3 regions of the Roseateles sp. GW823-FHT07B05 genome follow, and region 2 is predicted to be linked to each of the others. Evidence: predicted binding sites of a transcription regulator. Region 2 holds the regulator's gene; each other region holds the start of a gene.
What was found. The regulator LexA, encoded in region 2, represses DNA repair genes until DNA is damaged. The targets are predictions, from matches to a motif close to ACTGTATNNNNATACAGT.
Positions count from the first base shown of each region.

Region 1 (4,154 bases), on a different contig from region 2:
GAGGAAGGAGAAGTTGCTGAGAACCCGCAGCTCCGCGTAGTCCGGCAGCGCCGCCGCGGGCCGATCAGGCGAAGTGGCCATGGAGGTACCACGCGATGCGGCCGTTGGCATCCTGCGTGTTGAAGATGGACAGCACGCCCGCGGTGTCGGACTGGGCAATCCAGTAGTCCCGCACCACATTGCGCGTCGCTGACGTACCGGGCAGCCGGTCCCACCAGCCGCCTTCCACGCGGTCCGGGCCGACCAGCAGCGTCAACGGGCCCTCGTAGTACGGACGGTCGTGGATGACGGCCAGCTCCAGGGGCTTTTCCAGCACGTAGGTCGGCTCCGGCTGCTCCGGGACAGGCGCCGGTGTGCTCCGCCTCTGCTTGGCCAGCGGGGTCCAGTGGGTCATCCACTCCATGCGGTGGTCGTCGATGAGCACCGGTTGCAGCACGCTTTGTGGACCCAGGCGGGCGGCGATGCGTTCGAGCACGAGATACAGCGATTCGCCCGCGCCCAGGCTCTCCGGCAGCAGCGATGCACTCCGCTCGCTGAGGGCCTGGACGCCGATGGCGTCGATCTGCAGTTCCCCGACCGGGGCGAGCAGTTCCAGCTTCGCCAGGTGCTCGGCCAGCAGCCTCACGAAGTGCTCCAGGTCCCGCAGCGCCTCGGCGGAGCGGATGCTTACCTCGCCGCCGTCGCCGGCGTCCTTCGCGCGCAAGGAGTCGTGGATCCAGCGCAGTCGAAACCCGAGCGCACCTGCATGTCGAGCGGCCAGCCAGCCGCACATCTGCATGAGCAAGGGCCGGGCGTACATCAGCAACGCAGGCGCATGGTCCTCGCGCGCAGGCAGCTCGATGCGAGCCGAGAAGTCCTCGGGGATGTCCTCGTACCTGAATACCTCGGCTCGCTGCCCGTACACCTGGTCCATCGCGGCGAGCAGAGCGGCGCCGAAGCGGCGGCTGACCTGGGCGCGCGGCAGGCGGCGCAGTTCACCGAGCAGGGTGATGCCGGCGCAGGACAGCGGCTGCGCATGGATAACCGCGGCGGTCAGGGCGGCCAGCGGCAACTCGTCCAGGACCGGTTGCAGCAGCCGGCGCCCGAGGTCGAGCACGCCGCACCGCGCCATCACCAGCGCGGCCATCGCCGTGGGCGCCCATCCGATGCCCACGACGCCCAGATCGGGCGCCTCGGCACTGACCCGCTGCTTCAGAGCGTCCAGCCCCTTGAACAGCCGAAGGCTGGACTCCACTTCCATCGCCACCGCGCAGCCCTCCATCACGGCCACGCGGGGCGTGAACTGCAGGGACCACAGCACCAGGCCGCGCAGGTCGTCAGAGGCTGGCGACGCGGTCGAGGACTTGTCGGGCGAGATGGCCGGGATCGAGGTGAGCAGAACGACCCACAACAACGTGGTTCTCCTTGGTGGGCCTGAGCGCGCTGGGCAGGCGCGTGCGGGGGGTCAGGACGTGCTCGATGCCGCCCGGCACGGAACTCAGCTGCAGCGGCACCTCCTGGGCCGGTCCCTTGCGCTTGATGACTTGCACCTCGATCTGCCAGTCCGTCAGCGGTCGGGCCACCATGCGAAGCGGCGCGGGCGACGGGTCATGGCGTGCGACCAATGGCCGGCAGATGAAGACGAGCCCTTCGCAGGCCTGCGCCAGCACCTGCAGGCGTCTGAGCTGCTCCGGCCGGGCCTGAGGCATCCAGGTCACGACAGCGGCCGCGGCATTGGCCCGCAGCAGCTGTTCCGTTGCCCACAGCCTCTGCGAGGGCGTGTTGGCCACCACCCAGCTCAGCTGCTGCTCCTCGACGCCGAGGTGCCGCAGACCTGGCAGGTGAAGCGGCTTGGGCGGGCCGACGACGACGACGGCGCGGCCCCCCTTGAGCAGCGGGCGAAGCGACGGGCCGATGAGACGCCACTCCAGCACCGAAGGCTGCGGCTGCAGGATCTCGATCAGGCACCCACAGGGCCAGCCGCCCTCAGGGATCTGCGCATCCAGGGCGGAGAAGCCGGTACTGACGGCCGATGTCCGGGCATTGCCCAGTTGATCCGCGCGCCAGACGGCGTCCATCAAGTCGCCGGGCAGCCCGCAGGCCGCCCCGGCGACGTTCTGTGCAGGCGACGCCAGCACGACGGGCTCGGCGGCCGCATCGCGCGTTTCACAGGCAACAGAAGGGCTCTGCAGCGGGGACAGCAAGTCCCGCTGCACGGGGTGGGCAGACATGGGGTTGGAGCGTCAGGGGCGTCAGCGCGGTCAGGTTTGTTGAAGACACTGTTTATTTATACAGTACACCACGCGACGATGCGAGTCCAGCAGGCGGTCCGTCGATCGAGGGGAGGGCTGTCATCCGTCACGCACACCCGCATGCATCGATGTGCGATAACGGCGGCATCCCACGAGCAGGGACAGGTCACCCATGTGCTACTCAGCCCAGATTCGAGCCAACTACCGTGACTACGTCCGGATGTTCGGTGCGCACCTCAGCATGAAGGAGTTCGTGCGGCTCTTCTTCAATCGGCAGGAGGCCAAGCTGAAGATCCCGAAGGCGCTCGAGGCGGCGTTCGAGGGGGAGGCGAGCACGCCCGAGGAGCAGGAGATCAAACGTCTCGTCGAGGCCTTCAAGGCGGAGCGGGCCATGACGCTGGAGAAGGAACTGTTCACGCAGCGCAAACGCCTGGCCGATGCCGAGCGCATCGCTCAGACCAATCCCACGCCGGCCAAGACCGTGCTGGACAGCCTTCGTATCGCGCCCTCGAAGATCTCGAAGGCGCGGCTTGATCTGGAGGACCTGCGCCGAACGGATCTGCTCGACCGGGACTCGCGCATCTTCCCCGGCGTGTATGCGCCGGTGATGGTTGTCCGTGACGGCCAGCGCGTGGTGCTGCCGATGCGCTACCAGTGCCGGCCCGCCGGCCGGCCGGCGTCGTACGACATGGAGTACCCCGGTACCTACAACGCGCGTCGCGACAATCTGGAGCGGTTCTGGAAGGGGCAGTTTGGCTACACGCACGGCATCCTGCTGGTGGACACGTTCTACGAGAACGTCAAACGCCACGACATGGAGCATCGTCAGCTGGCGCCGGGTGAGAAGCCGGAGAACGTGATCCTTCAGTTCCGGCCCAATCCGCCGGAGCTCATGTACATCGCTTGCCTGTGGTCGCACTGGACCAAGGACGGCGAGCCGGACCTGCTGTCGTTTGCGGCCATCACCGATGAACCGCCGCCCGAGGTGCGTGATGCCGGCCACGATCGCATGATCATCCGCATCAAGCCTGAGCACGTGGACGCCTGGCTGAACCCCGATCCGAAGAACCTCAAGGCGCTATACGAGATCTTCGATGACCGGGCGCCGGCCTACTACGAGCATCGTCTCGCTGCGTAGCGCAGCGAAGGGGCATCAACTCATCGCATCGTCCCTTTTGGCGCCGCATTCCGCGCAAGGAAACGACAGATGTCGCTGGCGCCTACTTGAGGCGGCGGGTCCATGCCGGCTTGATGGCGGCCGCGTTGGTCAGCCGCTTGGCGCCGCTGGTCTCCATGTCGCCGCTTTCAGCAATGATTCGGTGAATCAAGGAGTGCCCTCGGTCGAAGAGCTTCCCAATCTCGTGCAGCGTCCGACCTTCTCGCCAGCGCTCCCACATCAGCGCCTTCTGGCTATCCGAGTAGTAAATGCGCGGTCGCTGCCTCATGTTCAACACTCCTTCGGCCGGGGCGGCCTCTAGTGTGTTGCGTCGACCGGTTGAATCCGCCAGTCATGCCGGCCACTGGGTCTGCGCCCTTGAGGTCGCCGCCCAACCCGGCCTACTGTGAGTGTTCTGGGACTGAGGCCACTCAGTGCCGACGGACGGCTCCCGGGTCAGTTTGCTGCGAGCCTCAACACTCCGGCGGCTTGAGGAGAAGCCACGGTTTGGTTTCCAGTGCAGACGCCAAACGCTGGATGTTGCCTAGCGATACGTTCCAGCGGGATCGTTCCACGGCAGAGACGTAGGTGCGGTCCAGCTCGCATTCCATCGCCAGATCCTCTTGAGACCAACCTTTCTCGACGCGCAGCAACCGAACGTTGTAGGCGAGGACCCCACGGACATCGTCGGCAGCTGGTAACTCCTTCGGCGGTTTGGGTCTCGCGGGCATGCTCCCAGCGTGATCATTTGCTACATTTGCATCTAC
Region 1 covers NZ_JBXAGX010000017.1:70,638-74,791, reverse strand. The annotation lists gene AC1Q7O_RS24670 (error-prone DNA polymerase) at 1-81, opposite strand, end outside; gene AC1Q7O_RS24665 (Y-family DNA polymerase) at 65-1,393, opposite strand; gene imuA (translesion DNA synthesis-associated protein ImuA) at 1,317-2,210, opposite strand; gene AC1Q7O_RS24655 (SOS response-associated peptidase family protein) at 2,404-3,369, shown strand; partial or broken gene AC1Q7O_RS24650 (IS30 family transposase) at 3,521-3,676, opposite strand; gene AC1Q7O_RS24645 (helix-turn-helix domain-containing protein) at 3,861-4,118, opposite strand.
Region 1: imuA (translesion DNA synthesis-associated protein ImuA) is a predicted target of LexA. The motif match lies at 2,258-2,275, and genes of this name have one in related genera.

Region 2 (4,154 bases):
CGGCAACCTGCTGGTCAGCGACGAGTACGGCCCCTCGGTCTACGAGTTCAACCGCAGCGGCCAGCTGGTGCGCCAGTACGCCACACCGGCCAACCTCGTGCCCAAGGCCGGCAGCAGCGTCGACTACAACGCGCTGGCGCCCGCCGGCAGCACGCCGCAACTGACCAGCGGCCGCGAAGGCAACCGCGGCCTGGAAGCGCTGGCCATCACGCCCGACGGCCGCTACGCGTTCGCGATGCTGCAGAACGGCACCGTCACCGACGGCTACGACGCCGCCTCCGGCACGCGCGGCCAGTACACCCGCATCGTCAAGTACGACACCGCCACCGGCGAGGCCGTCGGCCAGTACGCCTACCAGCTCAACAGCTCGGGCCAGGGCCGCGGCATCTCGGCGTTGGTGGCCATCGACGCCAACCGCTTCCTCGTGCTGGAGCGCAACAACCGCGGCATCGGCATCGGCGCCACGGTGGCCAGCCCCGACAAGAACGTCTTCGAGGTGGACCTGAGCACCGCCACCGACGTGTCCGGCCTCAACCTGCCCGCCAGCGGCGCGCTGCCGGCCGGTGTCATCGCCGCCGCCAAGGGTGCCAAGGTCATGGACCTGGACGCCAACACGCTGGCCGCGCTGGGCAACAAGTCGCCCGAGAAGTGGGAAGGCCTGGCCATCGGCCCGCAGCTGGCCAACGGCAAGTACGTCATCCTGGCCGGCACCGACAACGACTACAGCGTCACGCAGAACGGCACCGGCACGCAGTTCGACGTCTACCTGGACGTGACCAAGGCGGACCCGTTCGCCTCGTCCATCCAATGCCCCGTGGGCGTGACGACCGGCTGCTTCTCCACCGCCACCTCGCTGGGCGCCACGCTGACCAGCGCCTACCAGCTGCTGCCCGGCGTGCTTCACAGCTACACGGCCGACATCGCCGGCTACACGGCGCCGGTGCCCGAGCCCGAGACCTACGCGATGCTGCTGGCCGGCCTGGGCGTGCTGGCTTGGGCCCGCCGCCAGCGCCGCGCCTGATCAGCGCGCCAGCAAGGCCAGCATCAGCTCGATGCGGGCCTTGACCGGGCTCAGCGCGCCGGCCGACGGCAGCAGGCCGGGCAGGTCCATCACCGGCCCGGCATCGCAGCGCGTGCTGCGCAGCACGCGCACACCGGCAGCCTGCGCGTCGCGCAGCGCCGCCTCCAACGGTCGGGCCAGCGTGCCGTTGCCGGTGCCGGCGGCCACGATGCCGTCCACGCCCGCCGCCAGCAGCGCCCGCACGATGCGGCCGTCCGCGCCGGCGTGGTTCAGCACGATGTCCACGCGCGGCCAGTCCGCCGCCGGCACGGCGATGCGCACCAGGCCCAGCGCCTCGCCCGCGGGCCAGCGGCCCAGCACGCGCACGGTGCCCTCCTCCACGCGCGCCACCAGCGCGCCGTCCGTCGACTCGAACGCATCGACGCGGTAGCTGTGCGTCTTGCGCACCTGCAGCGCGTCATGCACACGCCCTGCGAACGCCACGACGACGCCCGCAGCGCCCGGCGTGGCCGCCACTTGCACGGCATCCGCAAGGTTCTGCGGCCCGTCCGGCACCAGCGCCGTCGCCGGCCGCATGGCCGCCGTCAGCACCACCGGTTTGGCGGGCGCCAGCACGCGGTGCAGCAGGTAAGCGGTTTCCTCCAGCGTGTCCGTGCCGTGGGTGATGACGATGCCGCCCACGTCGGGCCGGTCCAGCTGCGCCTGCACCGCGGCGGCCAGCGCCTGCCAGGTGGCGATGTCCATGTCCTTGCTGTCCAGCTGCGCCACCTGGTGCGCCTCCAGCCGTCGCCCGGCCAGCGTCGGCACGGCGGCCAGCAAGTCCTCCACACGCAGCTGCGCCGCCGTGTAGCCCACGCCATCCGCGGCGCTCTGCGCGGTACCGGCGATGGTGCCGCCCGTGCCGAGAATGACGATCAAGGGCTCAAGGGTTTGCAATTTTCGATTCCTGGATAAAAATACAGATACTGGATACACAACCAGCCCAACAAAAAGGCCGCCCGTGCAAGACCAACCCAAGCTTACCGCCCGCCAGCAGCAGATCTTCGACCTGGTCCGCCACGCGATCGAGAGCACCGGCTCCCCGCCCACGCGCGCCGAAATCGCCGCCGAGCTGGGCTTCAAGTCCGCCAACGCCGCCGAGGAGCATCTGCAGGCGCTGGCCCGCAAGGGCATGCTGGAACTGGTAGGCGGCACGTCCCGCGGCATCCGGCTCAAGTCCGACACGCTCAGCGCCGTCAACCGCGCCCGCCAGTTCAGCCTGCCCATCCCCAGCCTGTCGCAGCTGACGCTGCCGCTGATCGGCCGCGTCGCCGCCGGCGCGCCCATCCTGGCGCAGGAGCATGTCGAGCAGACCTACACCGTCGAGCCCAGCCTGTTCGCCAAGAAGCCCGACTACCTGCTCAAGGTCAAGGGCATGAGCATGCGAGACATCGGCATCCTCGACGGCGACCTGCTGGCGGTGCAGTCCGCCAAGGAGGCCCGCAACGGCCAGGTCGTCGTCGCCCGCGTCGGCGAGGAAGTGACCGTGAAGCGCTTCAAGCGCGGGCCTGCGGGCATCGAACTCCTGCCCGAGAACGCCGATTTCCAGCCCATCCTCGTCAGCGAGGACGAGCATTTCAGCATCGAGGGCCTGGCCGTCGGACTGATTCGTGGACAAGGGTTCAATTGACCCCGGTTCGATGGAAATGAAAAAGGCCCGTGTCACCGACACGGGCCTTTCGTTTTGGGTGGGCCGGGGTCACTTGAACCCTGCCCGCAAACCCGCATGGCTATTGGGTTTTCACTTGATGGCCTTGACGAGTTACCCGGAAAGTTACCCGGTCAGTGCGCCGCGTGACCTCGCTGCAGGGCACTTCAGGTGTGCCAGGATTGTGATTCCTGGGCATCGAGCGGGCCGCCCACTGGCGTGCGGTCAACCGGGTAACTTTCCGGGTAACTGGCCCAAACCGGGTAACTTGGCGCGCTGGAAACCGGGTAACTCTGCCAAGCGACTCCCGCGCATGCCGCGTGCACCTGACTCGAAATCAGGCGTCCGCGTCCCCAGTCTGCGCCGGCTCAGCACCCATCGGCCGCGCCACCGATGCGAGCACGCCGTGAAGCCGCTCCAGGTCCAGCGTCGCCCGCAGCAACTTCAGCTCAAGCAGCGCGGCGAGGTACTGCGGCACCCACTCAGGGATGGGCGTCAGCCCCTTGCGCCAGCGCCAGGCCGTGTTGGGGACGAGACCCGTGCGGCGGGTGAAGTCAACCGCCTTCCAGCCCAGCTCCTCTAGGCCGGTGTCGAACTGCTCCGGTGTCATCGCTTTCCTTCCTGCCCGCTTGGGGCTTCAACCGCTACGCTGCAAGCAGCGTAGCGCATCACTCAAAGTAGATCAAACAGCAGATTAATCTACATTTATTTAACATAACGCCGGTTGTCGACATTCGCGCAGAGGTGTTGTCCACACCCCCACCGGCTCGCAACCCGCATGCCTATTGGCATCGCGGCCGATGCTCACAAATGCAGCACTTCTAACCCCGCCGCTATTTCGCACAATGTAGATTGTGCGCGCAAGTTATCCACAGGCGGCGCGGCGCGACTTCAGACCTACATCGCCCGCCCGCTGCAAAAGTCGCGGGGACAGCGGGGACACGGGGACAAGCTCTGCAAGCCATTGATTCAAAAGAGAGATATTGTCCCCGCCTATTGTCCCCGCTAGAAAACAGGCGGGGACAAAACGGCGCCTGATTGCCTGATTCACGCCGTTTCGTCTACTCCTGTTCACTTTGGCCATGCCGGGTCACTGCTGCGCTGCGCACTTGGCGTTTCGGCCGAACACGCCGACCCCGCCGAAACAATCGCGCGAATGTAGATTAATGCCCGTGTGGCGTTGGTCAGCGCGGCTCACCTATTGGCCGCGCGTTTGGCATCGTCGGCAGTGGCCAAGCGGCAGAGCGTCATCGGCCTATTGCTGCGGCGCTAGGAGCGTGCGGCGCAGGCCAGCTGCGCAGCCTCCTTGATCGCTGCGGCGCGACGGTCGTCGATGTACTGGGCCAAGTCAGCCAGGTGGACGCCCTTTGCGCTCTTCTGAGTGCCAGGGTCGATGCGCACCACGGGCAACCTGATCTCGCCGAGGGCTGCCTTCCTGAGGAACTT
Region 2 covers NZ_JBXAGX010000015.1:224-4,377, reverse strand. The annotation lists gene AC1Q7O_RS23335 (esterase-like activity of phytase family protein) at 1-1,021, shown strand, start outside; gene AC1Q7O_RS23330 (asparaginase) at 1,022-1,939, opposite strand; gene lexA (transcriptional repressor LexA) at 2,022-2,690, shown strand; gene AC1Q7O_RS23320 (hypothetical protein) at 3,046-3,318, opposite strand; gene AC1Q7O_RS23315 (pyocin activator PrtN family protein) at 3,978-4,154, opposite strand, start outside.

Region 3 (4,154 bases), on a different contig from region 2:
CCGCGCGGCGCGTCTCGCCGGCCAGCGGCACGTCATGCGACTTGGTGTCGATGAGGCTTGCTTCGACGTCGAACAGGCCGTCTTCACGCGCGAACACCTGCACATCGAGGGCGCGGCGGTGTAGCTGGCGGCGCGTGACGGAGGGTTGGACGGGGGGCATGAAACGGAACGGGCGAAACAATCCCGGCCGGTGCCGGGGACAGCGGGTGGAGCGACTCGCAGGGCCGCTTTGCCAAGGAGCTGAAGGCGTGTAACCGGGTGAACCGCCGTGCTGGCGGCAGCCGGCAATGTAGCACGGAGGGGAAAAATGCCTCCGCGTGCGCCGTCAAGCGGCCTTCAGGCGCGCAGCAAGCGGCGCACCAGATCGGGGGCAAACCCGCGTGTCAGCAGGAAACGTGTCTGCCGCGCCTGCGCCGTCGCGTCGCGCGGCGGTTCGGCGCCAAAACGCTTGTGCCAGACCTCGCGGGCGCGTTCCAGCTCGGTTTCACGCAGCGTGGTCTGCTGGTCGGCGTCCAGCTTCAGCCCATGCCGGGCCAGTTCCTGCTGGATGCGCTGGGTGCCGAAGCGGCCGGCACGCACGTGCAGCCGCGATTCGACAAAGCGGGTTTCGTCCAGGTAGCCGTCGGCAGCGAGGCTGTCGAGCAATGCATCGATGGCGGCCGAACGCGCTTCGGGGTCATCGTCTTCGGTCGGCGTCTCGTGATCCGCGCCGTCGGCGTCGGCCGACGTCACGGTCTGCTGCGCGCGCTGCTGCTCGATGCGCAGCAGCTTGCGCCGCAACTCGGTGCGGCTGTGCTCGCGCTGGGCCAGCAGGCCGATGGCGCGTGCTTTCAGCGACAGCGGCCCGCGGCTGGCCATGCTCCGGTGGCGTGGCGCGGCGGTTTAGGCTGCGTCGGGCGCATCGGCGCCCAGCGGCGCGACGCCGACGGCCGTGCGGATCTTGTTCTCGATCTCGCGCGCGATGTCCGGGTTCTCGCGCAGGAACTCGCGCGAGTTGTCCTTGCCCTGACCGATCTTCTCGCCGTTGTAGGCGTACCAGGCACCGGACTTGTCGACGATCTTGTGCACCACACCCATGTCGACGATCTCGCCCTCGCGGCTGATGCCTTCGCCGTAGAGGATGTCGAATTCGGCGGTCTTGAACGGCGGGCTGACCTTGTTCTTGACGACCTTGACCTTGGTCTCGGAGCCGATGACCTCTTCGCCCTTCTTGATCGAACCGATGCGACGGATGTCCAGGCGCACGGAGGCGTAGAACTTCAGCGCATTGCCGCCGGTGGTGGTTTCGGGCGAGCCGAACATGACGCCGATCTTCATGCGGATCTGGTTGATGAAGATGACCGTGCAGTTGGTCTTCTTGATCGTGGCGGTCAGCTTGCGCAGCGCCTGGCTCATCAGGCGGGCCTGCAGGCCGGGGAGCTGGTCGCCCATCTCGCCTTCGATTTCGGCGCGGGGCGTCAGCGCGGCGACCGAGTCGATGACGATGAGGTCCACGGAGCCGGAGCGCACCAGTGCGTCGACGATTTCCAGCGCCTGCTCGCCGGTGTCGGGCTGGCTGATCAGCAGGTCGGTCAGGTTGACGCCCAGCTTTTGCGCGTACTGGATGTCCAGCGCGTGCTCGGCGTCGATGAAGGCGCAGGTGCCAGAGAGCTTTTGCATCTCGGCGATGACCTGCAGCGTCAGCGTCGTCTTGCCGGAGGACTCGGGGCCGTAGATCTCGATGACGCGGCCGCGCGGCAGGCCACCGACGCCCAGCGCGATGTCCAGCCCCAGCGAGCCGGTAGAGACGACCTGGATGTCCTCCAGCACCTCGCCTTCACCGAGACGCATGATGGAGCCCTTGCCGAACTGCTTCTCGATCTGCGAGAGGGCGGCCTGCAGGGCCTTGGCTTTTTCGGTGTTCAGGGCTTTGACGGGGGCGTCCATTCGAATCTCCAGGTGAATGCGTGGATTATGGGTCAATCTGTACGTTTGTACAGTAGTTTTGTCCGGCGGTTTGAGGACAGCTGGCCCCCGCGAGGGGACTTGAAAGCGCCGGTATCGGGTCTGTGAATCGGATGCTACGGGCTGGGTAGCTCATGGCGTGAGCCAGTTTGCGGAGTTGCGCCAGCGCAGAGGGCAGCCGGCGTCGGCCCGTAACATCGGGCGCAGGAGACAGACAACCATGCGCATCCTCATTGCGGAAGACGACCAAGTGCTGGCGGACGGCCTGCTGCGCGCGCTGCGCGCGTCGGGGTATGCGGTGGACCGCGTGAGCAGCGGCACCGAGGCCGACACGGCGCTTGCCACGCATGAGTTCGACCTCGTCATCCTGGACCTGGGCCTGCCGCGGCTGCACGGGCTGGAGGTGCTGCGCAAGCTGCGCGCGCGCGGCTCGACGATGCCGGTGCTGATCCTGACGGCGGCCGACAGCGTGGAGCAGCGCGTCAAGGGCCTGGACCTGGGCGCGGACGACTACATGGCCAAGCCGTTCTCGCTGCAGGAGCTGGAGGCGCGCGTGCGCGCGCTGACGCGCCGCGGCCTGGGCACGGCCAGCAGCGTCATCAAGCACGGGCCGCTGACGTTCGACGCGACCGGCCGCGTGGCCTACATCAACGACCAGATGCTGGAGCTGTCGGCGCGCGAGCTGTCGCTGCTGGAGGTGCTGCTGCAGCGCGCCGGGCGGCTGGTCAGCAAGGACCAGCTCGTCGAGCGGCTGTGCGAGTGGGGTGAGGAGGTCTCGAACAACGCGATCGAGGTCTACATCCACCGGCTGCGCAAGAAGATCGAGCAGGGCCCGATCCGCATCGCCACCGTGCGCGGGCTCGGTTACTGCCTCGAAAAGATCAATTCGTGATGGCGCACCCCGCCGGCCGGGTACGGCCGTCGACCCTCCGCGAGGGTCGGACCTTGCTCGGGAGCGGCCCAGCGCTGCGGTCCGCGTAAATGCCAACCAAGGAAGGCGCCAGCCCGCAGCAGGGCTCGCTGTTCGGCGAGATCCTGGACTGGATGCTCGCGCCGCTGCTGCTGATCTGGCCGATCAGCGTGGCGCTGACGTGGCTGGTGGCGCAGGGCATTGCGAGCCGACCCTACGACCGCGAGCTGGGCGAGATGGCGCGCAGCCTGGGCCAGCAGGTGGCGGCCGCCGAGGCGCCGCAGAAGGGCCGCGACCGCTACGCGCTGGCGCCGGAGGCGGCGGCGCTGCTGCGCGTGGACGCGTCGGACACTGTGTTCTATCAAGTGCTGGGCCTGCGCGGCGAGCTGCTGAGCGGCGATGCGGCGCTGCCCGTGCCCACGGACGATGCACCCGCCGTGCCGTGGGAGCTGCACTTCCGCGACGACGAGGTGGGCACGGACGCGGTGCGGGTGGCCTACCTGTGGGTGGCGCCGGAGGGGCAGGCCGGCCCGGGCAAGGCGATGCTGGTGCAGGTGGCCGAGACGCTGGGCAAGCGCGCGCGGCTGACCAACGAGATCATCAAGGGCGTCATCCTGCCGCAGTTCGTCATCCTGCCGCTGGCGGTGCTGCTGGTGTGGCTGGCGCTGGCGCGCGGCATCTCGCCGCTGAACGAGCTGCAGCGGCGCATCCGCTCGCGCGAGAGCTCGGACCTGTCGCCCATCGACGAGCAGCGCGTGCCGGACGAGGTGGCGCCGCTGGTGCAGGCCATCAACGACTTGCTGGCGCGGCTGGACTCCTCGATGAGCCGGCAGAAGCACTTCCTGGCCGACGCGGCCCATCAGCTGAAGACGCCGCTGGCCGGGCTGCGCACGCAGGCCGAGCTGGTCCAGCGCGAGATCGATGCGGGCCGCTCCAACCCCGACGAGCTGAAGCGCTCGCTCGCGCAGATTGCACGCGCCAGCGAACGCGCCGCGCACATGGTCAACCAGCTGCTGTCGATGGCGCGGGCCGAGGATGCCGAGCAGGCCATGCGCCGGGAGTCGGTCAACCTGGCTGAGGTTGCCGTCGACACGGTGCGCGACTTCGTGCCGCGGGCGCTGGAGCGGCGCATCGACCTGGGCTACGACGGCGTGGTGCCGGACGACAGCCGGCTGCGCGTGCACGGCCAGCCGGTGCTGATCGGCGAGCTGATCCGCAACCTCGTCGACAACGCGCTGCTGTACACGCCGGCGGGCGGGCTGGTGACGGTGCGCGTCGTGGAAGACCCGTTCGGCCAGGT
Region 3 covers NZ_JBXAGX010000003.1:64,319-68,472, forward strand. The annotation lists gene AC1Q7O_RS08445 (DUF2889 domain-containing protein) at 1-160, opposite strand, end outside; gene AC1Q7O_RS08450 (regulatory protein RecX) at 337-858, opposite strand; gene recA (recombinase RecA) at 883-1,926, opposite strand; gene AC1Q7O_RS08460 (response regulator) at 2,165-2,836, shown strand; gene AC1Q7O_RS08465 (sensor histidine kinase) at 2,926-4,154, shown strand, end outside.
Region 3: recA (recombinase RecA) is a predicted target of LexA. The motif match lies at 1,963-1,980, and genes of this name have one in related genera.